4 regions of the Peribacillus sp. AS_2 genome follow, and region 4 is predicted to be linked to each of the others. Evidence: riboswitches for the same ligand, from Rfam matches in the RefSeq annotation. Region 4 holds a riboswitch; each other region holds the start of a gene.

Region 1 (7,294 bases), on a different contig from region 4:
TCTATAAAGAAGAAAATGGCATAGTTCACTATTATGATAATGGTGAATATAAAGAGCTTGTCGAGAATCCTAAAGTGATCAATCTTAAAGCGATCAAGAAGCAAAAAGGCGTAATCAAGAAAAACAGTGGCGCAAGCTTGATCGATATCGGCGATGGAGTGGCTCTGCTTGAATTCACTTCGCCGAATAATGCAATCGGTCTTGATATCATACAAATGATCAATGCCGCGGTTGACGAAGCGGAAACGAATTTTAAAGGCCTGGTCATCGGAAACCAAGGAAAGAATTTCTGTGTCGGCGCTAATATTGCAATGATGCTGATGGAAGCGCAGGATGACAATATTTTTGAACTCGATATGGTCATCAGCCAATTCCAACAGGCGATGCTTAAAATTAAGTACAGTGCAGTTCCTGTAGTGGTTGCCCCGTTTAATATGACACTTGGCGGGGGTGCTGAAGTGTCCCTTCCGGCAGCGCGCATCCAGGCAACGACTGAAACGTATATGGGACTGGTGGAACCTGGTGTCGGCTTGATCCCAGGCGGCGGCGGGACTAAAGAACTTTATGTGAAGACGTTGAGGAATATGCCGAAGGGCGTTGACTTCGACTTACAGAAAGTGGCCAACCAAGTATTTGAAACGGTCGCCATGGCAAAAGTTTCGACCTCCGCCGAGGAAGCGAGGGGGAATAATTTCCTTGATTCAGCTGATGGAATAAGCGTGAATGCAGATCATCAGCTATATGATGCGAAACAGGCGGTACTTTCCATGCATGAACAAGGCTATACCGCTCCAGCCCGCACAAAGATCCCTGTCGTAGGTGAAACTGGATATGCCGCACTGCTATTAGGGGCGGAATCCATGCGCCTTTCAGGATTCTTATCTGAACATGACCTTGTCATAGCCAAAGAGCTGGCATACGTCCTGGCAGGGGGGAAACTCCCATTTGGCACGGAAGTAGATGAACAGTATATCTTGAACCTGGAAAAACAGGCATTCCTAAAACTGATTTCGACTCCGAAATCCCAGGCAAGGATGCAGCACATGCTCGTTAAAGGTAAACCTCTCCGTAATTGATGAATAGATGAAGATATGGCCAAAACGAGATCAATAGATCGATAGCTTAAAAATGAGTAAGGGGGATCCTCATGAAAGAAGCGGTAATAGTAGCTGGAGCAAGGACTCCGGTAGGAAGAGCGAAAAAAGGTTCTCTTGCTAGTGTACGCCCTGATGATTTAGGGGCTCTTGTCGTAAAGGAAACGTTAAAGCGTGCAGGGAATTATGAAGGAACGATAGATGACCTGATTATCGGTTGTGCAATGCCTGAAGCGGAACAAGGCTTGAACATGGCGCGTAACATTGGAGCATTGGCGGGATTGCCTTATACAGTACCGGCCATAACGATTAATCGTTACTGTTCAAGCGGGCTGCAAAGTATCGCATATGGAGCGGAAAGGATCATGCTCGGCCAAAGTGATACAGTCATTGCAGGCGGAGCGGAATCCATGAGCCTTTTGCCAATGATGGGCCATGTAACACGACCGAACGCGAGACTTGCGGAAACGGCACCGGAATATTATATGGGTATGGGTCACACTGCTGAAGCCGTTGCCAAAAAATACGGCATTTCCCGTGACGATCAAGATGCATTTTCTGTTAGAAGTCATCAGAAGGCGGCTAAGGCCATTGCAGAAGGAAAGTTTTCCGATGAAATCGTACCGGTTGACGTTACCCTTCGTTCAGTGGGGCCAGATCTTAAGTTAAAGGAAAAATCATTTACTTTTACACAGGATGAGGGCGTTCGTCCAGGAACGACTGCTGAAGTGCTGAAAAAGTTAAGACCTGCATTCTCCGTTACAGGATCCGTAACAGCAGGGAATTCATCACAGACGAGTGATGGTGCAGCCGCGGTCATGGTCATGGATGGGGAAAAGGCTTCTTCCTTGGGGATGAAACCGATGGGTAAGTTCCGTTCCTTTGCTGTAGCAGGAGTACCGCCTGAAATTATGGGCATCGGACCGATTGCAGCCATACCTAAAGCTTTGAAGCTAGCGGGTCTTGAATTATCGGATATTGGTTTATTTGAATTGAATGAAGCCTTTGCTTCCCAATCCATTCAAATCATTCGTGAGCTCGGATTGAATGAAGAGATTGTCAATGTAAATGGCGGAGCCATCGCCCTAGGCCATCCGCTAGGATGTTCGGGAGCAAAATTGACATTAAGCCTGCTTCATGAAATGAAGCGCAGAAATCAACAGTTCGGAGTCGTGACAATGTGTATCGGCGGCGGGATGGGTGCTGCCGGAGTGTTTGAATTAATGGCGTAATCCGACCCCTTCCGGAAGCTGTCATGCTTCCGGCGGGTTTACTATCTTAAACACATAGGAGGAAATAACATGTCCAATCAAACTACAGATAACCTTATTAAAGGCGGGGCCTTCTTAATAGAAGATATTACGTATGATCAAGTGTTTACACCGGAAGATTATTCTGATGAGCATAAAATGATTGCCAAAACTTCCGAGGATTTCGTAGTGAATGAAATTCTGCCGCAGGTTGAACATTTAGAAAACCATGAGTTTGACCGTTCCGTTAAATTACTGAAGCATGCAGGTGAAATCGGTTTACTTGGTGCTGATGTTCCTGAGGAATACAGCGGATTGGGTCTCGATAAAATCAGTTCGGCATTGATTACGGAAAAAATGGCACTTGCAGGCGGCTTCGGAATTACGCATGGTGCACATGTAGGTATCGGCTCTTTGCCAATCGTATTATTCGGGAATGAAGACCAAAAGAAAAAATACCTTCCTTTACTAGCCACGGGTGAGAAGATTGCTGCGTATGCCTTAACGGAACCAAGCTCAGGTTCAGATGCCTTGGGAGCAAAAACGACAGCGAAATTGAATGCAGAAGGAACACACTATATTTTAAATGGTGAAAAACAATGGATTACAAATGCAGGTTTTGCAGATGTCTTCTGTGTATACGCCAAAATCGACGGCGAACAATTCTCCGCTTTCATTGTTGAGCGTGATTATAAAGGCGTATCAACTGGGGCTGAAGAAAAGAAAATGGGGATCAAAAGCTCATCCACACGTACTTTAATCCTCGAAGATGTTCATGTACCAGTCGAAAACCTTTTGGGTGTAGCCGGAAAAGGTCATATCATCGCTTTCAATATCCTGAATATCGGGCGCTATAAATTAGGCGTCGGTGCTGTCGGCGGATCTAAACGTGCCCTTGAGATTACAGCTGCTTATACGAATCAACGTCAACAGTTCAAAACGAAAATTTCCGATTTTAACTTGACGAAAGAAAAACTTGCAACAATGGCAGCTAAAATTTATGCAGCAGAAAGTTCTGTATATCGTACGGTTGGCCTTTATGATCAAAGACAAAGCAAATTGACGGATGAGCAAGTGAAAGATGGGAAATCAATGGCGGCTGCAATCGCTGAGTATGCCATCGAATGTTCATTGAATAAATTCTTTGCTTCCGAAGTATTGGATTACGTTACGGACGAAGGCGTACAGCTTCATGGCGGTTACGGTTTCATGCAGGAGTATGAAATTGAAAAAGCATATCGCGATTCCCGTATTAACCGAATCTTTGAAGGTACAAATGAAATAAATAGATTGCTTGTCCCAGGAACATTCCTGAAGAAAGCACTTAAAGGGGAATTGCCGCTACTTCAAAAAGCTCAGGGCCTGCAAGAGGAATTAATGATGATGATGCCGGAAGAACCTGGCGATGAGCCACTGGCACAAGAAAAAATGCTTGTTAGGAACGCTAAGAAAATCGGTATTCTGGCAGCTGGGCTTGCGGCACAGAAATATGGCAAAAATCTTGATCAAGAACAAGAAATCCTCTCCAACATTGCTGATATCGCATCCCTTGCCTATGCAGCTGAATCCGTGGTATTGCGTACGGAAAAAGCAATTGCAGCTACAGGTCTTGAGAAGAACAAACAAAAAGTGCTTTACACTGAAATCTTCGTTCAGGAAGCTTTCAATGAAATAGAACAGCATGCAAAGGAAACGTTAATTGCAGTGGAAACAGGCGATACTCTTCGCATCATGCTTTCGTCGCTCCGCAAGCTGACAAGACACACTCCGATCAATGTCATTGCGAAAAAACGCGAAGCATCCGTCAAAGTAATCGAAACGGAAAAATATGCTCTTTAAGCAATGAGTCAGAATCCGTAAAGGGAATGCCCGTAAAGGCATTCCCTTTATTTCCTTTGATGAAATCGCATTGGAAATTCAAAAGACATTTCGTTGTATTGCGTGGTAAAAACGGGTATTCTATTGATAGGTGGTGAAATGATGGGCTTAACATTATATTGGTACCCAAAATGCGGTACATGCCGTAATGCGAAGAAGTGGCTGGATAATCATGAACTGCAATATGAAGCGATCCATATAGCGGATAATCCCCCTTCGCGAACTGAAATAGAACATCTATATAAAAACAGCAATTTGGAGTTGAAGAAGTTTTTCAATACTAGCGGTCAAAAATATCGGGAGCTGGGCTTAAAGGATAAGCTGAAAGAAGCTTCTGAAGCAGAGATGCTTGATATATTGTCCACAGATGGAATGCTTCTGAAAAGGCCGATTGTTACGGATGGCACCAAAGTGACGGTAGGATTCAAAGAAGAGCAATTCGAACAGGTTTGGAACTGAAATTTCACAAAATATTTGGTTAATTCCTTACTTAAACAAACAATCTACCTTATAATGGAATAGATAAAATAAGATGTACATATGGAGGGTTAATTATGACAACAACACCAAAAGAACTTCGTTACACTAAAGAACATGAATGGGTCAAAACGGAAGATGGAACAGTGCGTATTGGAATTACGGCATTCGCACAGTCCGAGCTAGGGGACATCGTATTCGTTGAGCTTCCGGAAATCGGCGATGAATTGAAAGCGAACGAACCATTTGGAAGCGTTGAATCCGTTAAGACCGTTTCTGAACTTTATGCACCTATCAGTGGCAAGGTTGTTGAAGTGAACGAAGATTTAAGTGACAACCCTGAATATGTAAATGAGTCCCCTTATGAAAAGGCATGGATGGTCGTGCTTGAACCATCTAATAGCAGTGATATTGAAAACTTGATGAGCGCTGAAGAGTATGAGAGTTTAATCAACGGTTAAAAAAGAAAGGAGAGGGGGGACTGAAAAGGCCTGCTCTCTTTTTCATTTGTACAGTGGGTGAGTTGCGCACATAATTCGTGAGATGGAGTGATGACATGGAGTGGGGCGAATTCGATAAAGTGATCATTGTAGAAGGCAGTTCCGATAAAAGAAAAGTTGCCTCCGTTTTAAATGAAGATGTGGAAATAAGATGTACGAATGGGACCATATCATTAACTAAGCTGGATGAATTAGTGGATGAATTGATGGACCGTGATGTTTATCTCCTTTTTGACGCAGATGAATCAGGAGAAAAGCTGCGGAAGCAGTTCCGAAGGGAAATGCCGGAAGCGAACCACCTGTATATTAATAAAATGTACAAAGAAGTGGAGAGCTCGCCCGAACATCATATCGCAACTGTGCTCCTATCTGCCAATATGAATGTGAAAATGAAATTTTTAAGTCAAAGGGTGAACGACTAATTGATGCAGGAATGGAAAGAAGAAGAGTGTAAGCTTGCTGTTGAAAATGGGGAAACTTTTTGCTTATATTTATATACACCTTTATGCGGAACCTGTCAGGTGGCCTCCAAGATGCTGACGATATCCTTGGAGCTTTTCCCCGAATTGAAGGCAGGCAAAATGAATATGAACTATATCCAAGCAATTGCCGAATCATATGAAATCGAAAGTGTTCCTTGCCTATTGCTTTTCAAAGAAGGGCAGCTGCACAAGAAAATATATGCCTTTCAATCCGTTCCTTATTTGTACGGATTGCTTAAGGAAATCAGTTAGGAAACCAATCAGAACCGCGGTTGGTTTTCTTTGTGCTGACATTTGAATGAGAGCAGGAAATAAACAAAGAATATTCTAACAATTCATTGACTGATTTAATCTAAAATGCTATATTTTGAATTAAGTAATGGCAGAATTTAATAGTTCTTATCAAGAGTGGCGGAGGGACTGGCCCGACGAAGCCCGGCAACCGGTATAAATTTTTATATACGGTGCTAATTCCAGCAGAGTGTTGGCTCTGGTAGATGAGGTGTGTTCTTGAAACCTCTTCTTATAGAAGTGGTTTTTTTGTTTATAAAAAGCCAGATTTCATATAAATCCAACTAAATCCATAGAAAAAAGGTGAAATTATATGTCAGAGAAAAAGTTGCGTTTCGAAACATTGAGTGTTCATGGCGGTCTGCAAGCTGATGAAACAGGTGCCCGTGCCGTTCCTATCTACCAAAGCAATGCATACTTGTTCAAGGACACCGACCATGCAGCGAATTTATTTGGCCTAAAGGAGAATGGCTATATATATTCACGGCTTCATAATCCCACGGTCAGCGTTTTTGAGGAAAGAATGGCCTTATTGGAAGGCGGTATCGGCGGATTGGCAACGGCAAGCGGAATGGCTGCCATCTCACTTTCAATCCTGAATATTGCTGCTGCAGGGGATGAGATTGTTTCAGCCTCAACATTATATGGCGGTACGTATAACCTTTTCGAAAACACTCTTCCTAAATATGGGATCAAAGTGAAGTTCGTTTCTCCCGATGACCCTGAGAATTTTAAAAGGGCGATTACACCAAGAACTAAAGCCATTTTTGCTGAAACGATCGGAAATCCAAGTTTGAGGGTGCTCGATATTGAAGCGGTAGCGGAAATCGCCCACGAAGCCGGCATACCTTTAATCATTGATAATACCTTCGCGACACCGTATCTTTGCAGACCAATTGATTTTGGAGCGGATATTGTCATCCATTCCGCTACAAAATGGCTTCTTGGAAATGGAACGACGCTAGGCGGTGTCATCGTGGATGGAGGGAAATTCGATTGGAACTCGCCAAACTATCCTGGCTTCACGGAGCCTGACCCAAGTTACGACGGTCTGGTATACGCCGAGGCAGTTGGCCCTGCCGCATTCATAACGAAAGCCCGGGTCCAGTTACTCCGTGATTTGGGCCCTGCGCTAAGTGCCCAAAGTGCATTCCAGTTTACGCTTGGACTTGAAACGCTGCATGTAAGGATGAAAGAGCATCTATCAAACACCAAGTCTGTCATTCAATATTTAAAAAACCATCCTGCCGTGACCTGGGTTTCACATCCTGGTGATGAGGATCATCCCGATAAAGCCCTTGCGGATAAATATTTGCCAAAGG
Region 2 (7,294 bases), on a different contig from region 4:
ATAAAGATGTAAAGGCTATCGCTTTTCCAGTATTTTTGGAAGGTGATAGCCTGTTTTTTTTTGAATGCCGGAAAAAGCAGGGGGAGGGTCGATATGATCGTTCGAAGTTCGAAGTGAAGCGGAAGGAGAACAATTATCCTCTTATCATTTGTGGAAAGCAACATATTACCACTGTGAAAATTTACTAGTTATAACCAGTGTGGGCAGGGTATCAGAGTAGCATCCTGGTAAGGAGGGGGTTAGTTAAATATGTTTGGTCTCTCTGATATCATTAAATTTCTATTTTCCTTTTTTTTGATCATGCCGATCGTTACGCTGATACATTTGAGCGGGCATATTTTCTTTGTTACGCTCTTTGGGGGATCAGAAAAGAAAATCTTGATCGGGTGTGGCAATAAACTTTTCGCCTTTCGGAACATAGAGGTGAGGAAATATTATTTTTGGAATGGGACTTGCGAGTTCAAGGGATTGAAACATGATAATCGATTGACGAATACGCTGATATATTTAGGGGGGGCTATCTTTAATTTAGTCAGCATGCTGATCATATATAGCTTAGTGTATCAGAATATCCTGGACAGCTCGGTGATCTGGTATCAATTCATCTATTTTTCTTTCTACGTTATGTTTTTCTCCCTGTTTCCGATGTACTTCTCGGACGGATCGCCTAGTGATGGGAAGGCTGCGGAATTGGCCTTGAGGAACAAGCTGGAAGATAGGGTGACGGATGATATATTCGTGAAGAAAATGGAGGATGATGATGATGATAGCTGCAAGTAAAAAGGGAACGTCCAGATGGCCGTTCTTTTTTGTTTGCTTTCAGTTTTAGGGTTATAAGAATAAACCTAATCGGCACGCTTATATTGAAGCCGATTAGGTTGTTTGAATCCTGTAAATAAGTTTTAAAGTCTCCGTAAAATAATCATTCCCATACTTCTTTCGCTACATCAACGACGAATTTCAGTTTTTCCCATTGCTGTGCTTCGGTTAGCTTGTTGCCGTGATGGGTGGAGGCGAAGCCGCATTGAGGGCTTAAGCATAATTGTTCGAGCGGAACGAAGTGCGATGCTTCTTTAATGCGTGCCTTAACAGCTTCCTTGTCCTCGATTTCTCCATTTTTTGAAGTGACGGCACCCAGTACGACCCGTGCACCGCCATTTGGAATGTATTCCAATGGTTTGAAATCCCCTGAGCGTTGATCATCATATTCCAAGAAGAATCCATCCACTTTTTCTTTTGCCAATAAAGTTGGGGCGATACGGGCATAGCTTCCTTCAAATGCCCATGTCGACTGGTAGTTTCCGCGACATAGATGGGTAGTGACGATAAGGTCTTCTGGTTTGCCTTCCAATGCTCCATTAATGACCCGAAGTGCAAGATCAATTAATTGTTCCCTCGTATATTTTCCATCTTTGAACTGGAAATCCGGAGCTGAAAGTCTGGCAATATATACATCATCCAATTGAAGATAACGCACACCTGCTTCATAAAAGGCTTTCAAAGCATGCTGATAGGCGTTGATGATATCATTTGCATAGTCTTCAATATCAGGGTAGACGTCTTCATTATGAATGCCTGCAGCAAATAATTGATTCGGACTGGGGATTGTTTGCTTGGCAACGGCACGTCCGTTCACGATTTTGTTCAATTCAATGAAATCACGAATGAAGGGATGTTCAGGGTTGAATGAAACCTTCCCGGTATTGCGAACATTATATCTCTCTGTTTCGACACCATCGAATGTGAGGCCTTTTTCAGTTACATATCCCTCGATGCCATTTAAATGTTCGAGGAAGTCAAAGTGCCACCATGTTCGTCTGAATTCACCGTCCGTAACGGCCTCTAAACCAACTTCGATTTGTTTATCGACGATCCGATTGATTTCTTCAGTTTCAATTTCACGAAGCCTCTCAGCTGAAATGGTACCTTCCTTAAAGTCCTTCCTGGCAATATGTAAACGTTCCGGTCTTAATAAACTTCCGACGTGGTCGGCCCTGAATGGGGCTTTCGTTAATGTGATTGACATGTTGCATTCCTTCTTTCCTTTTAAAAATAAAGGCTCTTTTCGTAAAGATTGTTGTTTTTAAACGAAACTATTTAAGGTTGATTGGAGCGGAAGTGCGAGACTCCTGCGGGAGCAGCGGGAGAGGTGAGACCCCACAGGCGTTTACGCCGAGGAGGCTCACCGCCCGCCCCGCGGAAAGCGAGCATCTTGAGGGGAAATCAACCACAACCCACTACCTGGTAAATAGCAACAAAGTATGTGAAAACAGCCAAAATAAAAAACCTCTTCTTAAAAAATAAGAAGAGGTGTTGGCAACAAAGCTATATACTCTTCTTATCTTCAAGTTTTTAAACTTCTGGAATTAGCACAGTACAAGATCAGTCTGTTGCTGAGGCATCAAAGGGCCAGTCCCTCCACCTCTCTGGATAAGAGTTGTCTATTAAATTAACTATGACTATACAGGTAGTTTTTACGAAGGTCAAGGGGTGGAGCTGGAATATTTCGAATATACCGTTTATTAATCCGGGCTGAAATGTTAACGGCATCAGGGAATCCGGCATATGCTTTGAGTGGGGAGGGAATGCAAGGATGAGTCCATTCAAAAATGGCATACCGATTACGGTAACTGATGCCATGATAGAGAGAATCATAAAAATGAAATCATCTGGTCAGGAGATTAAAGTCGAAATTACGCCAAGGCATATTGTGCTTTCCGGAACGATGGAAGTGAAAAAAATGATGTTTAAGAAAAACGTGGCTTTCCGGATTACATTAAAACCGGTTCATGTGGAAAAAAGAACGATTTCATTTGAATTAGTCGAAATGGAACCAATTGACAGGGATTTCATCAACCAAAGGATATTTAACAGACCGCCATTTTTTGAATATGAAAAAAGAGCGATCAAAATGAATGTTAATGCTTGGAGCATCGTGAGAAAGATTCCCATTGGCACAATTAGATCGTATGAACTCGTCGAAGGTGCATTAAAAATGAAACTCTCTTTATGATTCAAGGGGATATTTTACATATATCCTTTGCCGCAATCTATAAAGGGTGTGAAAGGTATGATAGTGTTAAGGTTACATGGTTCATGAAAAAATGTGTTTGATAAATCAAGTTCTTTAAAATATACTAAATGACTTGAAGTTTTGAGTTTTTCTGGGAATGAGGAGGATGATGATGGATCAGAAGATTTTGCCTGCTTCAGCAAGCATGAAGGATTTTGAAAGATTTCTAGAAAGTTCCTATGAAATAGGTGTGTTTCTTGATTTGCATATCTCACAATTGAAAAATGTAAGTATGATGGCTAAGCAGCATAATAAGAAAATGATTTATCATGTCGATTTGATCCATGGCATAAGAAGTGATGAGTACGCGACAGAATTCATTTGTCAGGAATATAACCCCTATGGGCTGATTTCGACTAAATCAAGCGTTATATTGAAGGCGAAGCAAAAGGGGGTCATTGCCATCCAGCGAATCTTTTTAATAGACTCACATGCGCTTGAGAAAAGTTATAAGCTGGTGCAGAAAACCAAGCCGGATTATATCGAAGTATTGCCGGGCGCCATGCCATGGATGATAAAAGAAGTGAAGGAACGATTGCAGACACCGATTTTTGCAGGCGGCCTCATACGTACTTCGGATGAAGTCCTGAATGCCCTTGATGCCGGCGCCTCGTCAATCACCACTTCAAAAACTGAATTATGGGATATCGTCTAATAGGGAAAAATTGAAAAAAATTACAGAATAATAGATTAATTTTTCGCAAAATATTGACAGCGTTTTCATAACCTAGTATATTTTACAGTACAAGTTAATATATGTGACGGAGACTAGGAGATTCACAACAGATATATTCATAATTTTTTTATGAATATAGTTCTGCTGTGGATCTCCTTTTATTTGTTGGCAAGGTTTAAAAAATTATCAGGGGAGGGTTTTATCATGACTCCATTTTGGGGAGAAGTGTTAGGCACGATGATTTTAGTTTTATTCGGAGCAGGTATTGGGGCAGGTTCATCCTTAAAAGGTTCCTATGCAAAAGATGCCGGCTGGATCGTTATCACGATTGCGTGGGGATTGGCGGTTACCATGGGTGTTTTTGCAGTGGGTTCCATAAGCGGGGCGCATTTAAACCCGGCGGTCACAGTAGGTTTTGCCATTATTGGAGAATTTCCATGGAGTGATGTGCCCGGTTACATCGTTGCCCAGATGATTGGCGCGATACTCGGCGCAACTCTAGTATTCCTGCACTATTTGCCACACTGGAAAGCTACGGATGATCCAGGGGCGAAGCTTGGTGTATTCGCGACTTCACCTGCAATCCCGCACACATTTTCAAATCTATTAAGTGAGATGATTGGAACTTTCATCCTTATTCTTGGTCTATTATTTATAGGGGCCAATAATTTTACAGAGGGCCTAAACCCTTTCGCAGTCGGGTTATTGATTGTCGTGATCGGGATGTCACTTGGGGGAACGACAGGATACGCCATTAACCCGGCCCGCGACCTTGGGCCGCGCATCGCTCACTTTTTGCTGCCGATACCCGGTAAAGGAAATTCCAACTGGGGCTATTCATGGATTCCGGTCGTTGGACCGATTGTAGGGGGTTCACTAGGTGCCGTTTGTTATAAGGCATTCTTCATGGGGGAAATAACGGCAGGATTTTGGTCTGTTATAGGTGCAAGCCTGGTACTATTGATAGTAGCCTATGCTTTTGGTAAAAAACAGTCACATGAATTGGATAGCAGAAATATCGCTAGTTAATTAAAAGGAGGGGCATACACAATGGAAAAATACATTTTATCATTAGATCAAGGAACAACAAGTTCGAGGGCGATTTTATTTAATGAAAAGGGGGAAATCGTCCATTCCTCCCAAAAGGAATTCACACAGCATTTCCCTAAACCAGGCTGGGTCGAGCATAACGCCAATGAGATTTGGGGGTCGATCCTGGCGGTGATCGCCGGTGTACTATCTGAATCCAGTGTAAAGCCAGAGCAAATTGCTGGTATCGGGATCACCAACCAGCGTGAAACGGCAGTCGTTTGGGATAAGGAAACAGGTACGCCTGTCTATAATGCGATTGTATGGCAGTCCAGGCAAACAAGTGGAATCTGTGATGAGTTGAAGGAAAAGGGACTTAATGATTTATTCCGGGATAAAACGGGATTGTTGATAGATGCCTATTTTTCCGGAACGAAAGTGAAATGGATCCTCGATAATGTGGAAGGGGCGCGGCAAAAGGCGGATGAAGGCAAGCTGTTATTCGGTACCATCGATACTTGGCTGATCTGGAAGCTATCAGGAGGCAAGGCTCATGTAACGGACTATTCCAATGCATCCCGGACATTGATGTACAATATCCATGAACTGAAATGGGATGAAGAACTGCTTGAGATATTGACTGTACCAAAGTCGATGCTGCCGGAAGTGAGGCCTTCCTCTGAGGAATATGCACGTACGATCGAATATCATTTCTTCGGCCAATCGATTCCGATCGCCGGGGCAGCCGGTGATCAGCAGGCAGCATTATTCGGCCAAGCCTGCTTTAATGAAGGAATGGCTAAAAATACGTATGGAACAGGCTGTTTCATGCTCATGAATACAGGAACCAAGGCTGTCAGCTCCGAACACGGACTATTGACGACCCTTGCTTGGGGCTTGAATGGGAAGGTCGAATATGCACTGGAAGGCAGTATATTCGTAGCTGGCTCCGCCATCCAATGGCTCCGCGATGGCCTGCGGATGCTGCATGATGCCAAGGACAGCGAGGACTATGCAAAACGGGTGGAAAGTACGGATGGAGTATATGTGGTACCAGCTTTCGTAGGACTTGGAACTCCATATTGGGACAGCGAAGTGCGGGGAGCCGTTTTTGGTTTGACGCGCGGCACATCAAAAGAACATTTCATTCGCGCCACACTTGAATCACTTGCGTATCAAACGAAGGATGTCCTTGATGCAATGGAGGCGGATTCAGGAATCGAGCTGCAAACATTAAGAGTGGATGGCGGGGCAGTCAAGAATGACTTCTTGATGCAATTCCAGGGCGACTTATTACGTGTGCCCGTCGAGAGGCCGACCATAAACGAAACTACAGCATTAGGTGCTGCATACCTTGCAGGACTTGCTGTCGGGTATTGGAAGGATCAAGAAGAAATCTCCCGGCAATGGGCGGTAGACAAAACCTTTGAACCATCCATGGAAGAGCAAGAAAGTGAAAAATTATATGAAGGCTGGAAGAAAGCCGTACATGCCGCTATGGCATTTAAATAAAAAACAACATGAATTCTTTCTCAAATGAGCTGGAGTATGCTATAATGAAATCAAGTTAATAACTCGGCCGGAGAACAGGAGAGACCATGAATGCGTTATCGTTAATTCGATAATGTGCATTTATGGTCTCTTTTTTTGTTTTTAACGGCAGATTAGGGATATTAATATCTATATAACTTATGCGAACAAATGAACCAATTGAATATAATGACCGAATTCACGGTAAACGCAGAATTCACGAGTAAATGGCGCGAATTCACGAGTAAATCGTGTAAATTCACGAGTAAATGGCGCGAATTCACGAATAAACGCAGAATTCACGAGTAAAAGTGCAGAATTCACGAGTAAACCGTGAGAATTCACGAGTAAATCGTGTGAATTCACGAGTAAACGTAGAATTCACGATTAAAAGTGCAGAATTCACGAGGGGACAGCGCCAATTCATACAAAAAACAATAGAATGCAATACTTAAAGGAGGAGTCAGGCATGAGGTTTTCAAATATATATCGGGAAGAAACGGTCGAAACTCTGAAAAAAGAGAAATTTGATGTGGTTGTCATTGGTGGGGGAATTACCGGTGCAGGGATCGCTCTGGATGCAACGACCCGTGGGATGAAAGTGGCTTTGGTTGAAATGCAGGATTTTGCTGCTGGTACTTCAAGCCGCTCGACAAAACTTGTTCATGGCGGATTGCGGTATTTGAAGCAATTTGAAATAAAAATGGTTGCCGAGGTTGGTAAAGAGCGAGAAATCGTATATGAGAATGGACCGCATGTGACCACGCCGGAATGGATGCTGTTACCGATGCATAAAGGAGGCACCTTCGGGAAATTCAGTACTTCGATTGGGCTTCGAGTCTATGATTTCCTTGCAGGAGTTAAAAAATCTGAACGCAGGAAAATGCTTTCGGCGGATGAAACACTAAAACGGGAGCCTCTCGTTAAGAAAGAGGGACTGAAGGGCGGAGGCTACTATGTTGAATATCGGACAGATGATGCACGTC
Region 3 (7,294 bases), on a different contig from region 4:
TGATTTCCGGTTGCGTCAGTGATAAATATTCATTGCAGCCCTCGAATTGTTCCCCGCCAAAATCGTCTGCTGTCAAATTCTCCGCTTGAAGCATCGTTCCCATCGCCCCATCAAGTAGGAGAATCTTAGAATTTAACTGATCTTGAATCGCTTTTTTATTCATGTACTGCCACCTCTGATGTCTGTTTACTATCGACTTTTCTAATATATTTCGTTAGTTCCGCCGTCATTTCATAGCGAAGGAATGGAGTGATTAAATATATGCCCTTGAATTTTTCCCTAGCCGCGTCCACCAGTTCCCGCGCGATATTCACCCCTTCAATCCTTGACTTTACAGGGTCATCCCCCGCTAGAGCCATGGCCCTTCTAACATTATCAGGCAATTTGATGCCTGGGATCTCATTATGGATGAATTCGGCGTTCCGGGTGCTTGTTAAGGGCATGATACCGATGAAAATCGGGGTTTCCAGATGTTTTGTCGCTTCATATACTTCTTCGATTTGCTCTACGGAATAAATTGGCTGTGTCAAAAAGGATTGAGCACCGCAGGCAATCTTCTTTTCCATTCTCAGTACGGCTTTATCCAGATATTTCACATTGGGATTAAAAGCTGCCGCAATTTTAAAATTTGCCCGTTGACCCAAACTTTGACCGGAATAGGAAAGACCTTCATTAAATTGTTTGACCATACTTATCAGGTCAAAGGAAGATAAATCGTAAACCGAAGTGGCACCCGGGAAGTCCCCAATTTTTGAAGGGTCTCCGGTGATGATCAATATTTCGTTCAGCCCTACCGTCTGCAGACCCATTAAATGTGACTGCAGGCCAATCAAATTTCGATCACGGCATGTTATATGCACCATCGGATTTATATTTAATTGGTTCTTCAGTAAATTAGCCAGTGCATCATTCGATATCCTTGGTGAGGCAAGTGAATTATCCGCTAATGTAATGGAATCGACCCCTGCTTTTTTCAAAACCTCAGCACCAGTCATGAAACTCTCTATCCCTAGCTTTTTCGGTGGATCAAGCTCAACAAGAATCGTCCGTTCCGTTTTGGCTTTTTCGTAAAGGGGAAGTTCCAATTCCCTATCGTTCACCTCAATTACTTCTATTTCACGGGATTTCGTAAATTTCTCTTTCACGGGAGCCAAACTTCCAATTGCATGCTTTACAGCTTGAATATGCAGTGGAGTCGTTCCACAGCACCCTCCTATGATCGCGGCGCCTTGCTCACGAAGTTCCAGGGCACTAGAACCGAAATATTCCGGGACAGCTTTATAAACGAGCCTCCCATCGACATAATCCGGCAGGCTGGCGTTAGGGTAAATGGCAATCGATGCTTGCTTTGGCAAACTCACTTCTTCCAAGGCCCGAATCATATGATGTGGCCCAAGGCGGCAATTCACACCAACCACATCGGCACCCAATTGCTCGAGCTTTTGAAAGGCTTCATTTAAATGGATTCCATTTTGAAGATTACCCAGTTCATGCATCGAGACATTTGCGATAATCGGCAGTCCGGTTTCATTTTTAACGATTTGCAGGACGGTTTCCAGTTCTTCCAGGTCATAAAATGTTTCCAGGAGAATCCCATCAGGATTTTCCATCAACAGACTGTATAGCTGTTCACGAAAACCCCGTTTTATCTCCTCCATGCTTAAATCCGATTTCCTGATACTCCGCTGTGCCCCTATGGTGCCGAAGACGTATGCCTTTCCTTTTGCCGCTTTTTTAGCAAGAATGACTCCCTGGCGATTGATTCTGCTCACTTCATCTTCAAGTCCATACCGCTTCAATTTATTGAAATTGGCTCCGTATGTATTCGATTGAAGGATATCTGCTCCAGCTTCCAGATAGGCTCGATGGATGGACTCTATTTGATCTGGGTTCGTGCAGTTTAATTCCTCATAACATTGATCAATGCCATTAGAGTAAAGCAGGGTCCCCATTGCCCCTTCCCCAACCAGCATTCTTTCTTTTAATTCTTTACGAAAATTCATCATTACACCCTCTCTCAAAAACAATCCTGTTTTTGTCGTATTCTATGAGTATGAGAGAAAAGGAAAAAAAACCTTCTCAAAGAAGAAGGTTTTTGAAACATTCTCCTCATCTATCAAGCTCTGCTTGCTGGATTTAGCACCTTTGCGTAAGCTGGTTGCTGAGGTTTCTTCGGGCCAGTCCCTCCACCTCTCTCGATAAGATCCTTTTATATAATTTTCATAAGATTTCAAAATTTGATTATATTTAATTTACATTAATAGTCTGTCAATTTCAATACCTGATCGACATTTTTTTCACTTTTGCAAAAATCATTCAATCTTTAGCTGCTTGAACCCTCTTCAAGATCCTTTGTTTCCAGTCTTCCGCTAACGAGTCTAGTGTTAGTAAAGCCTTTGCACCTTCAAGCCCATCCCGTTTATGAAGGATGACCTCTGCTGCGTAATGGACAGAAATTTTTTCTTGTAGACGATCTATCAGCACAATCTCGTTTTGTTTATTTATCGTTCCTTCTTGAAGTACTCTTGCAAAATAACCAGTGAAACCCGTTTTCAGCACGTGTTCCAAAAACTTAGGTTCTTGATTGAAGAGGGAAATGGTCGAACAAGGTATCCTCCCTTGGTTAATTTGAACAATCACATCGCCTATTTGATAAATATCGCCGATAAACGTTGTTTCTTCCTTCATTCCCGCTATAGTTAAATTTTCACCGAATGCAGGGATATCCAGCTTTTTAGAGAATTTTTCATTCCATAATGAATAATGCTCAAATGGGTAAAAGCACAAAGCCCGATCAGGACCTCCATGGAACTTTACATTACCGACACCATCACCGATTATGCCAGCTTTAGTCACTTTCAAATTATCCTGTGCTTGTTTATCCATGGCTGAAAAGATATCGATATTCGAAAAAATTTCTTGTTTCGGCTTCCCCGCATGTAGTGATTTGATTTTCCCATTTTCCATTTTGCATCTTCCATTCATATTAAATTTATATCGTTCTATATGTATAAATTATACTAAAAATCCATTTTATTCAGTACCTTTTTATATGTATATGAAATGAAAAGGCCATATGCGGCGTTAATGGGCTAAATATCATTGATTTCCAGAAAAATTCATAGGTTAGTTTCAGTAATTTAGTTGCTATTTCAGAATTAAATATGGTAGAATATGAACACAATATATAGTCGAAAACTACAACCGTTCGCCTATATGTTGATTTTCACGATTGAATTCCTCATTGTCGCTCTTTAGGGAGCGAATTTTTTTTGCTTTCGTTAATATCCACTAATTTCCTGTAATTCCATTCAGTTTCTTGCATCGTGATCGACTCACCTGTTTGTACGTTCCTTCCCTCTTTATCAAGACCTTTTCATCTTATTAGAAGCCTGATTCCTTGCAAAAACAAGCAGAAAGCCGAGCGACATCATCCGTCTTCCGCTCAGCTTCCTGTTTACGCTTGTTTCTTTTTTTTCGGTGCCGCTTTCTTCCGGGTCGTCTTTTTCTTTTCCGGTTCATCATGTTTTGTACGGTCTATGGATGCTTGTAATGCCTCCATTAAATCAGTTACATTGTTGGAAACTGGTTCTTTTGTTTTCGCTGTAATCGTCGTCTGTCCCGTTTTCTTTGATTCAATCAATTCTAGTAACGCGGTTCGATAGTCATCGGTGTATTTTGTCGGATCGAAAGTAGTCGTTAATTGATCTATCAATAATACGGCAGTATCGATTTCTTTTTTTACAATGGTATCATTGGCAGGGATATTCGGAACATCCGCTGTGGAGCGGACTTCATCCGGATAATGAATCGTTTCCATAACCAAGGTATTATCAACGACTCGGATTACCGCCATTTGTTCTTTGGAGCGAATGATGATTTTTGCCAACCCAACCTTATTCGATTCCTTGAGGGCCTGCCTCAAAAGGGAATAAGCTTTTATCCCCCCGTCATTTGGGGACATGTAATAACTCCGGTTAAAATAAATAGGATCTATTTCTTCAATTTTAACGAAATCCACGATTTCCACGGCTTTTTCTTCGTTTTGTTTTTTCAGTTGTTCTAGTTCATTGTCTTCCAATACAACAAACTTTCCCTTTGTATACTCAAAAGCGCGGACTATATCATCCTTCCCCACTTCTTTCTCGCATACTGGACAAACCTTTTCGTATTTAATCGGTGTATGACATTCCTTATGCAACGTCCTTAAAGATATATCCTTATCCTCCGTTGCAGCATGAAGTTTGATCGGAATGTTCACCAAACCGAATGATATGCTCCCCTTCCACATCGTATGCATATTCGTCACCTCATAACTTATTTTTGATGAGAAGAACAATTTTATTATTCCCCTTTGTTCAAAAAAAACCGAAAAAACAATTGCCAACTTTAACACTTCGTTTTTTTGGCAAAATAATGTTATCAATTATTTGCGGAGGTAAATACAAAAATGAAACCGATGCTGCCTACCTATTACCCTGAAGCCCCCAACTCCAATGATTGGCGTTATGAAGTCAAGTATGACGGCTTTAGGGCTATTTTAACGATAGACTCCGATACCATAAGCATTTCGAGTCGAAATGAAAAGGAATTATCACCTCAATTCCCAGAAATCATTGCTTACATCAAAGACCTGGACCTGGAAGGTTATCTCCCGCTTCAATTAGATGGAGAATTGGTCTGGCTTACGAATCAGGCGAAAGCGGACTTTTTTCAAATACAGTGGCGAGGACGCCTTGGGAAAGAATCCTTAATTTCAAAAAATGCCCGTTTTTCCCCATGTCGGTTTATAGCGTTTGACCTGCTTCGCATCAGCGGAAAAGACATAGCAGATAAACCTATGTTGGATCGAAGGGAATTGATGTTGAATATGGGGGGAAAACTCGGTCTTCCTATGCCTCCTGATCCCAACGATAAGGCTTTGATACAATTAATAGAGAGTTTTGACGTTTTGGAAAGAGCCTTGAATAAGGTCACCTTGTTAGATGGCGAAGGGATTGTCGCCAAGGAAATTCGGGGTGCTTGGCAAGAAGGAAGACGTACTACATCTTGGATTAAGGTAAAAAATTGGAAGACCGTTTCTTGTTTCATCACAGCATTGCACAAAGAAAATGGCTACGTGTCCCTCGCAGTTTTCAAAGAAGGTGCCGTAACGAAAATCGGGAGTGTCAAAAATGGACTGAGTGCTAGAGATAAAAGTATATTGCATCAAATGATCAAACAAAATGCATCAGATGAAGACGCACAATTTTTTTATATCCATCCATCCATTTGCATTGAAGTTCAATTCTTGCACGTTTATGAGGAAAATGAATTGCGTGAACCTCAGTTTTCCCAGTGGCTTTTACAAACTTCTCCCGACGAATGTACCTGGGAGAAATTCGTGCTAGGCCAATATACATTTCCAGATACTGTACAAATAACTTCCAAGGATAAACCGCTTTGGAAAACAGAAGGTAAACAGGTGGTAAAAATAGAATATCTTCATTATTTACGGGAGGTTTCAGCTTTCTTCTTACCCTTCTTGAAGGATAAGCTTCTAACCACAATCCGCTATCCTCATGGAACTTTGGATAAAGAAAGATTTTTCCAGAAAAACAAACCTGATTATGCGCCGGACTTTATAAAAACGTTCATGGATGAGGATATCGAGTATATGCTGTGTAACGACATTGAAACTCTCCTTTGGTTTGGTAATCAACTTGCATTGGAATTTCATGCCCCATTTCAGAAAGCCGGTAAAACAAGACCCGACGAAATCGTCCTGGACTTGGATCCTCCTTCCATCGAATATTTCTCTCTCGCGGTAAAGGCTGCACAGGAAATAAAAAAGGTGATGGAATCATTAAGGATTAAAGCTTTTGTAAAAACTTCAGGTAACAAAGGACTGCAAATTCACATCCCTCTGCCTGAAGACAGATTTACTTATCAGGAGACACGCATATTCACTGACTTTCTAGGTGATTATTTAACAAGTTCCAATCCGAATGATTTTACAACGGAAAGAATGAAAATAAATCGGCATAATCGACTTTACTTGGATTTTGTTCAGCATAGTGAAGGAAAAACCATCATTCTTCCTTATTCCCCACGAGGAAATTCTTTCGCTGGTGTGGCTACACCTTTGTTTTGGGAGGAAGTGAACGAAAGTCTCCAGTTAAAGGACTTTACGATTGATACCATACCAAACAGAATAAAAAGGGACGGGTGTGCGTTTATGGATTACCGACTGGTGGATAATGGACCAGCCTTTTTGGAAGTATTGTCGTTCCTAAAACAAAAAAAGATCAATAACTAATTGGTAAGATGGAAAGTTGCTCTAGAAACTCGCTTTCCGCGGGCAGTTTTTGCTTTGATGCAACTTGGCAGACAGTCGAGCGGTTAAGGAGCAGACTTCTGAAATTAACTCGAACATTATTTTTGAAGGTTAGTAATTCTGATCGTTGATTGGAACGTAGGGCACTCGCTTTCCGCGGGCGGTCCGGGAGCCTCCTCGGCGCTCTTGCGCCTGTGGGGTCTCCCTTGGACTCGCTTTTCCCGGAGGAGTCTCGCGCCTTCCGTTCCAATCAACTTAGTGTATTAAAAGAAAAAACTGCTGGCTCGTCTTATTCCGAATCCTATTTAAGACTAGTTTATCCTTCAGTTTTTTCCTGTAATCCTTAATGGATGGATGAAATTTGTGACACTCCTGCAGAATAACTGGCTAGTCGAGACCCCACAGGTTCTTTTAGCCGAGGAGGCTTGGCAGACAGTCGGCGGAAAGTGAACGGATCTTTGAAATCAACTGCAACTTTTTTCAAATAAGAAAACTGCAGGAAAACTCGTTTTTTTCGAGTTCGCCTGCAGTTTAAAAATTTCATAATAATTTTGTTCTCAAATAACTTTGCACTTCATCCTGCAGCTTGGCATATAAGCTTGTTTCCAATTCATAATCCTCTTTTTCAAGTATTTCAAATTTTTCAGGCTGATCTAAGTCCATTTCAATCGATACTTTGAATTCATAGGTTGCATTACCGATTAAATCAATTGAATACGTTTGGCTTTCTCCATCATGGTGGACCACGCATTTAACTTTTCCGCCGTTATTGTAGACAGATATTTCACTTTCCAACGCGTTTAACCCAACAGAGCATGTTACTAGGCTAGAAGCCGACATCGCCGTTCCACATGCATTCGTGAAGCCTACTCCACGTTCGAATGTCCGCACATAAATGCTCCCTGGTTCCAACTCTTTCACAAAGCTGACATTGACACCATCAGGGAAAAGTTCATTCGGTTGATTGACCTTTGTTGA
Region 4 (7,294 bases):
TGACCTTATTTTCAGACAGCCAATACATTATGATCATTTTATATTTGCCGCCTATCAAGGACAGCGTATATCCAAAGCCAGTTTCATTCGGTTTCACACCTGCCGGAACACAGGTTTCGCGCATAAATTTACACTCTCCTTTAGATAAGTATATGATATGAATGTTCATACTTTTACAATAGATCATTATCAATCTTATTAAAAGGTAAATAAGGTTTCTATAAAAATTACTATTGCGGTCAATCTTTATACTCCGACAATGAGGGTTCAAAAAGTGCTCATGCCACCATTTTAGCATAAGTAAAATGATGACGATCTCCTTAACCCATCCCTTTTTAAAAAGGAAAAATCCTGTTGCATTACAACAGGATTTTTTCATATTTTTGGATTTCTGAAGAGTAACGTAACGAACTCTTTTTAATGTTTTTGCTTATAATAGGTTACCGCGAGCGCAAGGGCCAGCACTGTTCCTTTGACGATATCCATCGCATAATACGGAACGGACATCATGATGAGTCCATTTTGAAGGATTCCGATCAGGACTGCACCGATGAAGGTTCCAAAGGCATTAGGTTTTCCCGCTCCCAAAACGGAGGAACCAATGAAGGCTGCCGCGACGGCATCCATTAAATAGGGTGACCCTGAATTGATTTCCGATGTCATGACCCTTGAAGCAAGGACAATCCCCCCGATTGCAGCAAATAGAGCCGAAAGCAGATAGGCAAGGATTTTGTATTTATTAACCGATATCCCGGAAAGTCTCGCCGCTTCCTTATTTCCCCCAATAATGTACATATAACGACCGTGCTTCGTATAAGTCAAAAAGATATGGGTCGCTATCACAATGACGGCCATGATCAGGATTATCCACGGTACCTGGCCAATTTTGGCGAAAAACGGGCTGATCAGTCCTGTTGCGAACGTCCCGTCTGGCATGACCATATTTTGCGAAACCGTGGCCCCTTTTGTATAGGTAAGGGCAATTCCCTGGATAATGAACATGGTAGCCAAAGTCATCAGCATGTCGGGAATTCTCAATTTAACGATCATGAATGAATTCAAAGCCCCTACGAAAAGTGAGGCACCGACCGCAGCTAATATGGCGATGAATGTATCCTGGGAAAACCAGACAAACATCGAGATGACGATGGCATTGGCCAATGATGCGACGGAGCCCACGGAAAGGTCGAAGCCATCCACGGTCAGTGATATCGTAATGCCGATCGCAATGATGGTCACGATTGAAATGGAACGCAGGATGTTTATCAGGTTAGACGTTTGGATGAAAGATGGATTGGATACGGCGAAAATTCCAATCAGAATGATAATCGTCAATATTGTGCCGTATTTATAGAAAAAGTCGAATAGTTCCACCTTTTTCTTCGCTTTCGCTGTCTGTGTAACAGGAATGGGTATGCTCATCCTATTTACCTCCTGTTGAATAGAATAGTAGTTCTTCTTCATTCGTTTTGCTTGTTTCCAATTCGATGACAGTGCTCCCGTCATATAACACATAGGTCCGGTTGGTAATGCCAATGATTTCGGTAAGCTCGGAGGATGCATAAATGATCGCTTTTCCATTCCTTGCAAGCTTTGCAATCAATTCGAATATATCCTTCTTGGCTCCGACATCGACCCCTTTCGTTGGTTCATCGAATATGTATACATCCGCATCTGCCATAAGCCATTTTCCAATCGCAACTTTTTGCTGGTTACCACCGGATAGGTTTTCGACCTTCACTTCCCCTGAAGGTGTTTTAATGCCGAGACTTGCGATCATTTCCTTCGCCTTTTCCTTTTCCGCCTTACGATCGACGACACTGAATGTTTTGCAGAATTTGCCGAGACTGGCTGCAGTCAAGTTTGCCGAGACTGATTCCTGTACAAGGACCCCTTCTTTCCTGCGTTCCTCAGGTACAAGTGCCAGCCCGCTTTTTACTGCTTCATGCGGTGATTTCAGAGAAAGCTTTCGACCATTCAGTATGAATTCACCCGCTGTGATGGACGTATGACCGAAAAGGGTTTTACACAGCTCCGTTTTCCCAGCCCCGACCAGCCCAGCCAAGCCGATTATCTCGCCTGCTTTAATATTCAGACTGACATTCTTAACTTTCTCGGCATCTGACAATCCGTTCACTTCCAGAATTACGTCTCCAATCGAAGCATTCACTTCAGGAAACTGTTCATCCATGGTTTTCCCGAGCATGTTCTCTACCACTTCGGTACGGGTTATGTCCTCGATTTTTCGACAAGTGACACGCTCCCCATTCCTCATGATCGTAATTTCCTCACAGATTTCAAAAATCTCAGGCAGACGATGTGAAATGAAAATGATTGCCACACCTTTTTGCTTTAACTCATTTACAATTCGAAAAAGTTCTGTCGTCTCCGTATGACTTAACGGAGCAGTTGGCTCGTCGAGAATCAGGAATTTGCATTCTGTCGAAACGGCTCTTGCTATCAGGACCATCTGTTTTTCAGCCAAGGTCAGGTCTCTAACCAACTTTTTCGAAGGGACATGAATTTTCATATCTTCAAGAATAGAAGTGGCTTTGTTGTGCAGTTCTTTCCAATGTACCCTTTGTTTTTTTCCCATGTTTTGGACCATATCATTCAACATTACATTTTCCCCAACTGTTAAATAAGGGATGAGGGCGGTATCCACTTCCTGATGAACTATTTGAATGCCCTGTTCCTGAGCAGCTTTTGGCGAGCGGATATCCCGCTTCATCCCATCAATAAAAATGTCACCTGAATAATGAACATGGGCTCCCGATAAAACTTTCATTAACGTCGATTTCCCTGCTCCGTTTGCACCGACCAATGCGTGGGCTGTTCCTGATTGTACAGAAAAATCAACATCACTTAGCGCCTTCACCCCCGGAAATTCAATCGAAATCATCTTCATTTCTAGTTGCTTGCCCATGCCCATTCCCCCTTATAGAACAGACACTCCCTTCGCTGGAAAGAGAGTGTCTCTTTTTATTTTTTATAATGATCTTTCAAAACCTTCATCCAATCTTCTTCAAATTCCGTCGATACACCCCAGCCATCGACAATATCAGACAGGTTTGCCATGTTTACCGCTTCTTTTGAAGCTTGGATTTGCTTTTGCGAAATGAGTGATGCCTTCAAATCATATGTTTGCGGTGTTTCTTCACCCGCTAATTTTTTAGCCAATATCCTCATATTCACTGCACCGATCAACTTGGGATCGACTGCTGCCGTGTAGGACCAAGAGCTATCAGCCGATTGGATTTCCTGGAGATCTGCATTCGAAACATCAATTCCATATATCTTCACTTCATCGCGGCCCGCTTCTTTAATCGCCCGGGCTGCACCGATAGCAAAGGCATCCCATGTTGCGAAAATGGCATCCAATTTGCCTTTAGGGTATTTATTCAGCATTGCGGCTACAGCATTTTGTGTCTGAACCGAAGTATCAGCGGATGCCACTCCGAATCTTTCGACTTCTTTAATCCCTGGATTTTCTTTTAGTTTTTCCTGATAGACTGCATTTCTTCTTACCATTGGAGGAAAACCATCCACCCAAAGATATGCAATTGCCGCTTCACCTTTCTGTTCTTTTATCAGTTTATCGAAAGCCAATGTTGCCAGCGCTTCATCATCTTGTGAAGTTAATGTCACGCCCTCTATTTTAGATAGATCGCTTATTGAATCGAATGTGACAACGCTTTTACCTGCATCAACCAACTTCTGAACGTCATTTACAGTTGCGGCATCATCACCATGTGAAATGATATAGCCGTCGTAATCTTCCTCCAAAGCCTGTGCTATCGCATCATGGAATTTAGCCGTATCACCATTGGCTGTGTACGTATCGACCTGAAACCCCAGTGCTTCTCCTTCTTCTTTCGCCCCCGCCAGGTATTGGGCAGTATGATCATCACCGCCAATTTTACGGATCACTTTGATTTTGGCTCCATCGCCATCAGCAAATCTCTCCGGGACATTTTCAAATGATACTTTTTCTTCTTTCTTCGATTCTGTGGAACTCTGCCCTGCAGAGCAACCCGTTAAAAGCAAAGCCGAAGCGATGGCAGAAATGAATATCCCTTTAATAGACCTTCTCATCTTGTTCCCCTCCATGTTTTCTAATTAGTCTTATCAGTTAAGTCGGTGTAAATCCCAAAATAAAAACCTCTCTAATATAGAGAGGTTTAATCGGCTGTTTTGCAGACTTGTCCCTCTCTTATCTGTCAAAACATTTCTGTTTTGCAGGATTTAGCACCAATTCCTAATGGAACGGTTGCTGGGCATCTTAGGGCCAGTCCCTCCGCCACTCTTGATAAGAGATATATTGTGTTACGTTTTCGTAATTATCACTTTATAGGGATATAGTCGTAAAGTCAATAGATTTTTGAATATTTGAAATGTTTCCTGTTATTTTTATTTTCTTTGGAGCTGGGCTAGACGCTTTTTCTCGATTTTTTCAAGCCTCTCCAACTGCCTTAATTTCACTTCGAACAACGTGATCGGATCACGGTAAACCTCAGGATTTTCTTTCATATGCTCCAATGCAGCCTGGTAGTCTTTTATTTCAGTCTGCGTCTGCTCTATCGTTTTTTGAAGTAAGGCAAATGAACTGCGATAGAAAAGTGAGATGTCCCGATCCAATGATTTTTCAAACAATCCAAATTGGGTTAGGAAACGTTCCGTGATCATTTCAGCAACATCCAGGTAATCTTCACTTTCCAGGTATTTCTTGTAACGATTGTACATATTGGCCTTATTTTGCGGTATCGCCCCAAATAGCTTACCTGCTCCTTTAAGCAGCAATTGTGATGGAGTCCTGCGCAAAAGGATATTAACGTTTTCGATGCGGATACTGCTTGTCATCCGGTCGGCATCACGGCGCCAGTCATCCAATACCCTGAAGTCACCTGCCAGTGTAATCCGTTCTTCTTTGTATAATTCATTGAATCCGGCACTCATCTCATCCATGAACTGCTGGCTTTGTGAGAACTCCATTTGGGAACTGGCAATCCAGTCTTGAAGAGAACGGTAATATTGAGGCATGATCTTGTCAGAAATGAAGTTTTGAATCCGCTCATTCATTTCCTGGTTTAACTGTACATGGACCTGACTGAAATCACTGCTTTCCGTTAACGATTTAGAGCAATCCCTCAGTAATTCAGGAATTTTTGAATAAAGCTGACTTTTCACTTCGTCCTTAAGCGAACGATACGACCTTATGATATTTTCACTTTTTTCTTTTTCCAGATCAGCCAGTTGATTGACCGCTCCATTCAGTTTGACTTCCATCTGCTCATTCCAAGAGATGGAATGCTCGCATTTCCGCTCATTGGCTGTCCGTTTTTCTAATAGATAAGATAAAGTTTTACGAATGAATGCCAGGATTTTTTCAGATCTTCTTTCCTTCCAATTATCATCTTGATAATTCGATTGAAGGAAGGCTGAAAGGTCCTTCAATTGCTGCCTGCTGTCATAATGTTTGGAGAAAGCGAACACTTTCGCATTCGGGAAATATGCATTCACTTTATCCCATGTTTCGTCTTCCATCCGGACTGCGACCTGATCACTGTATATCGTATCCATTTTATTTAATAGGAAATGGATTGGCAGTTTAGGTGCCATCATTTGAATTTCCAATAATAGATCCCTTTCGCTGCCGGTGAAAGGAGCCCTGGCGTCAAGAACGAACATCAGGCCATCACTGCCATGTAAATAGCCTTGGAAATCGGATTCCACGCTTTGTTCCCCATTGAACCCCGGTGTATCCAATAATCGCAAATGATTATTTCTTAGGTAGTCACTGATGATTGTCACATCGACTATAGTCCCGCGCTGACGGCGTGTTTCATCCAAATCAGTTAGCTCCTCGACAACTTTGCTATCTGTATCGGTAATTTCAAGGATTTCCAAATCATCCCCGTCTTTGACACTGACTAGGGAAGAATGGTCCTCAGCAGCAATGCTCTCTCCAACGATTGACTGAATAAAGGATGTCTTGCCATTTCCTGTGCTTCCTGCAAGAAGGAGATTGAAATTGCTGGTATCTTTAAGCCCCTCCACCATCCATTTAAGCTTATTTCCAACCCTTAAATCATTATCTTCAGCCCACTGGATAATGGAATTGAACAGTTTCTCTCCCGCTTCCAGTCCGCCTCCCAATTTAGGCGATTTCGAAAGCAGGCTCTCCGCATCCTGAATGACCAGCGCATTGATCGTATCCGGGAAGATTTCATTCCAGGACAACGTGGATGCCGCCGCAAACAGCGAAAGCTCCCCGTCTGCGATTTTGAGCCAGTTTTCCAGCAACCTTGGCACGACAGGACTTAATTCTTTGATTAGATGCGTTCCTTCTAACAAACCTGCATATGCATCCCTGTAATAGACGGAAAGCTCATCCCATACATCCGCATGGTTCAATTCGATGGTATCTATCAAATTATTAATCACTCTTAACCATTCGAAATAAGCATCCGTATATTTATAATTTTTCCAAAGGGCAACCGTCATTTTCTCGAAACGTTCCTGGTCGAGTGTGTATAGCGAACCAAGGACAGTTGAGAAATAATCCGGCTCCATCGATTGGGCAACACCCTGCTGGATATACGTTTTCAGCACATCGAACCAGCCCATTGACGCTGTACGGATACTTTCATTCGCCGCTAATACCACCGCACTGTTCCAATCCTTTTGTTCTTCAAAAAAGGCTCGTGCAATTTCAGTGACATTCGGGTAGTCTGGTTGAAACTCGACTGCTTCTTTCACGACTTTGGAAGCCAAATCATTTCTCGATTCCACTATGTACAAGGAAAACAGCTGCAAAAGAACTTCTGTTTTCAAGACAGCTTCATCCGTATCGACGGATTTATAGATATCCTCTGCGGTTGAATACATTTCCAATTCAAAATACGCATCAGCGATGTTTTTCTTCGCCCATGAACCAAGTTCCCCTTCTATGTTTTCCCATTTAAAAATGGCTGCTTCATAGTCATGGTGCTGAAAATATACCTCTCCTTGAGCAAATCTAATTGCGGTTAAATCGGATCTTTCCTTTTTTTGTTCCACGAGGAACATTTCACCCAAAGCTTGAATGGGATGCTTCCTTGTATCCTCAAGCATCGTTTCATAATATTTTTTTCCGATCAGACGTTCGTCCATCTTTATTCCCCCGATATATTTCATATTTTCAATTAAAGGATAATCACTGATTCTATAAGACTCATAGCAGACCTAATATTCAATTTATAGGTTCCTTTAGTTAAAAAATCATTTACAAAACCTTAAAATGTTATTTTAACAA

What was found. A riboswitch is a leader RNA that binds a small molecule or an ion and turns the genes downstream of it on or off. The one in region 4 is predicted to bind S-adenosylmethionine.
Region 1: linked by a shared signal. The riboswitch ahead of OTG27_RS02015 (O-acetylhomoserine aminocarboxypropyltransferase/cysteine synthase family protein) and the one ahead of OTG27_RS12585 (sugar ABC transporter substrate-binding protein) in region 4 are both predicted to bind S-adenosylmethionine.
Region 2: linked by a shared signal. The riboswitch ahead of OTG27_RS02710 (5-methyltetrahydropteroyltriglutamate--homocysteine S-methyltransferase) and the one ahead of OTG27_RS12585 (sugar ABC transporter substrate-binding protein) in region 4 are both predicted to bind S-adenosylmethionine.
Region 3: linked by a shared signal. The riboswitch ahead of OTG27_RS03600 (bifunctional homocysteine S-methyltransferase/methylenetetrahydrofolate reductase) and the one ahead of OTG27_RS12585 (sugar ABC transporter substrate-binding protein) in region 4 are both predicted to bind S-adenosylmethionine.

The regions. Positions count from the first base shown of each region.
Region 1 covers NZ_JAPTGA010000001.1:426,734-434,027, forward strand. Annotated here, with positions in the region: gene OTG27_RS01980 (3-hydroxyacyl-CoA dehydrogenase/enoyl-CoA hydratase family protein) at 1-1,076, shown strand, start outside; gene OTG27_RS01985 (acetyl-CoA C-acetyltransferase) at 1,148-2,326, shown strand; gene OTG27_RS01990 (acyl-CoA dehydrogenase family protein) at 2,396-4,183, shown strand; gene OTG27_RS01995 (arsenate reductase family protein) at 4,325-4,681, shown strand; gene gcvH (glycine cleavage system protein GcvH) at 4,777-5,160, shown strand; gene OTG27_RS02005 (toprim domain-containing protein) at 5,256-5,621, shown strand; gene OTG27_RS02010 (thioredoxin family protein) at 5,625-5,933, shown strand; SAM riboswitch class I at 6,078-6,185, shown strand; gene OTG27_RS02015 (O-acetylhomoserine aminocarboxypropyltransferase/cysteine synthase family protein) at 6,286-7,294, shown strand, end outside.
Region 2 covers NZ_JAPTGA010000001.1:563,242-570,535, forward strand. Annotated here, with positions in the region: gene OTG27_RS02705 (hypothetical protein) at 250-780, shown strand; gene OTG27_RS02710 (5-methyltetrahydropteroyltriglutamate--homocysteine S-methyltransferase) at 923-2,026, opposite strand; SAM riboswitch class I at 2,336-2,437, opposite strand; gene OTG27_RS02715 (hypothetical protein) at 2,594-3,013, shown strand; gene OTG27_RS02720 (glycerol-3-phosphate responsive antiterminator) at 3,180-3,728, shown strand; gene OTG27_RS02725 (MIP/aquaporin family protein) at 3,954-4,778, shown strand; gene glpK (glycerol kinase GlpK) at 4,800-6,290, shown strand; gene OTG27_RS02735 (hypothetical protein) at 6,468-6,653, opposite strand; gene OTG27_RS02740 (glycerol-3-phosphate dehydrogenase/oxidase) at 6,778-7,294, shown strand, end outside.
Region 3 covers NZ_JAPTGA010000002.1:171,915-179,208, forward strand. Annotated here, with positions in the region: gene metH (methionine synthase) at 1-163, opposite strand, end outside; gene OTG27_RS03600 (bifunctional homocysteine S-methyltransferase/methylenetetrahydrofolate reductase) at 156-2,003, opposite strand; SAM riboswitch class I at 2,107-2,205, opposite strand; gene OTG27_RS03605 (MOSC domain-containing protein) at 2,317-2,967, opposite strand; gene ku (non-homologous end joining protein Ku) at 3,458-4,300, opposite strand; gene ligD (DNA ligase D) at 4,451-6,298, shown strand; gene dapF (diaminopimelate epimerase) at 6,857-7,294, opposite strand, start outside.
Region 4 covers NZ_JAPTGA010000006.1:95,686-102,979, reverse strand. Annotated here, with positions in the region: gene OTG27_RS12600 (winged helix-turn-helix transcriptional regulator) at 1-124, opposite strand, end outside; gene OTG27_RS12595 (ABC transporter permease) at 418-1,422, opposite strand; gene OTG27_RS12590 (sugar ABC transporter ATP-binding protein) at 1,424-2,926, opposite strand; gene OTG27_RS12585 (sugar ABC transporter substrate-binding protein) at 2,983-4,095, opposite strand; SAM riboswitch class I at 4,211-4,316, opposite strand; gene OTG27_RS12580 (GTPase domain-containing protein) at 4,411-7,152, opposite strand.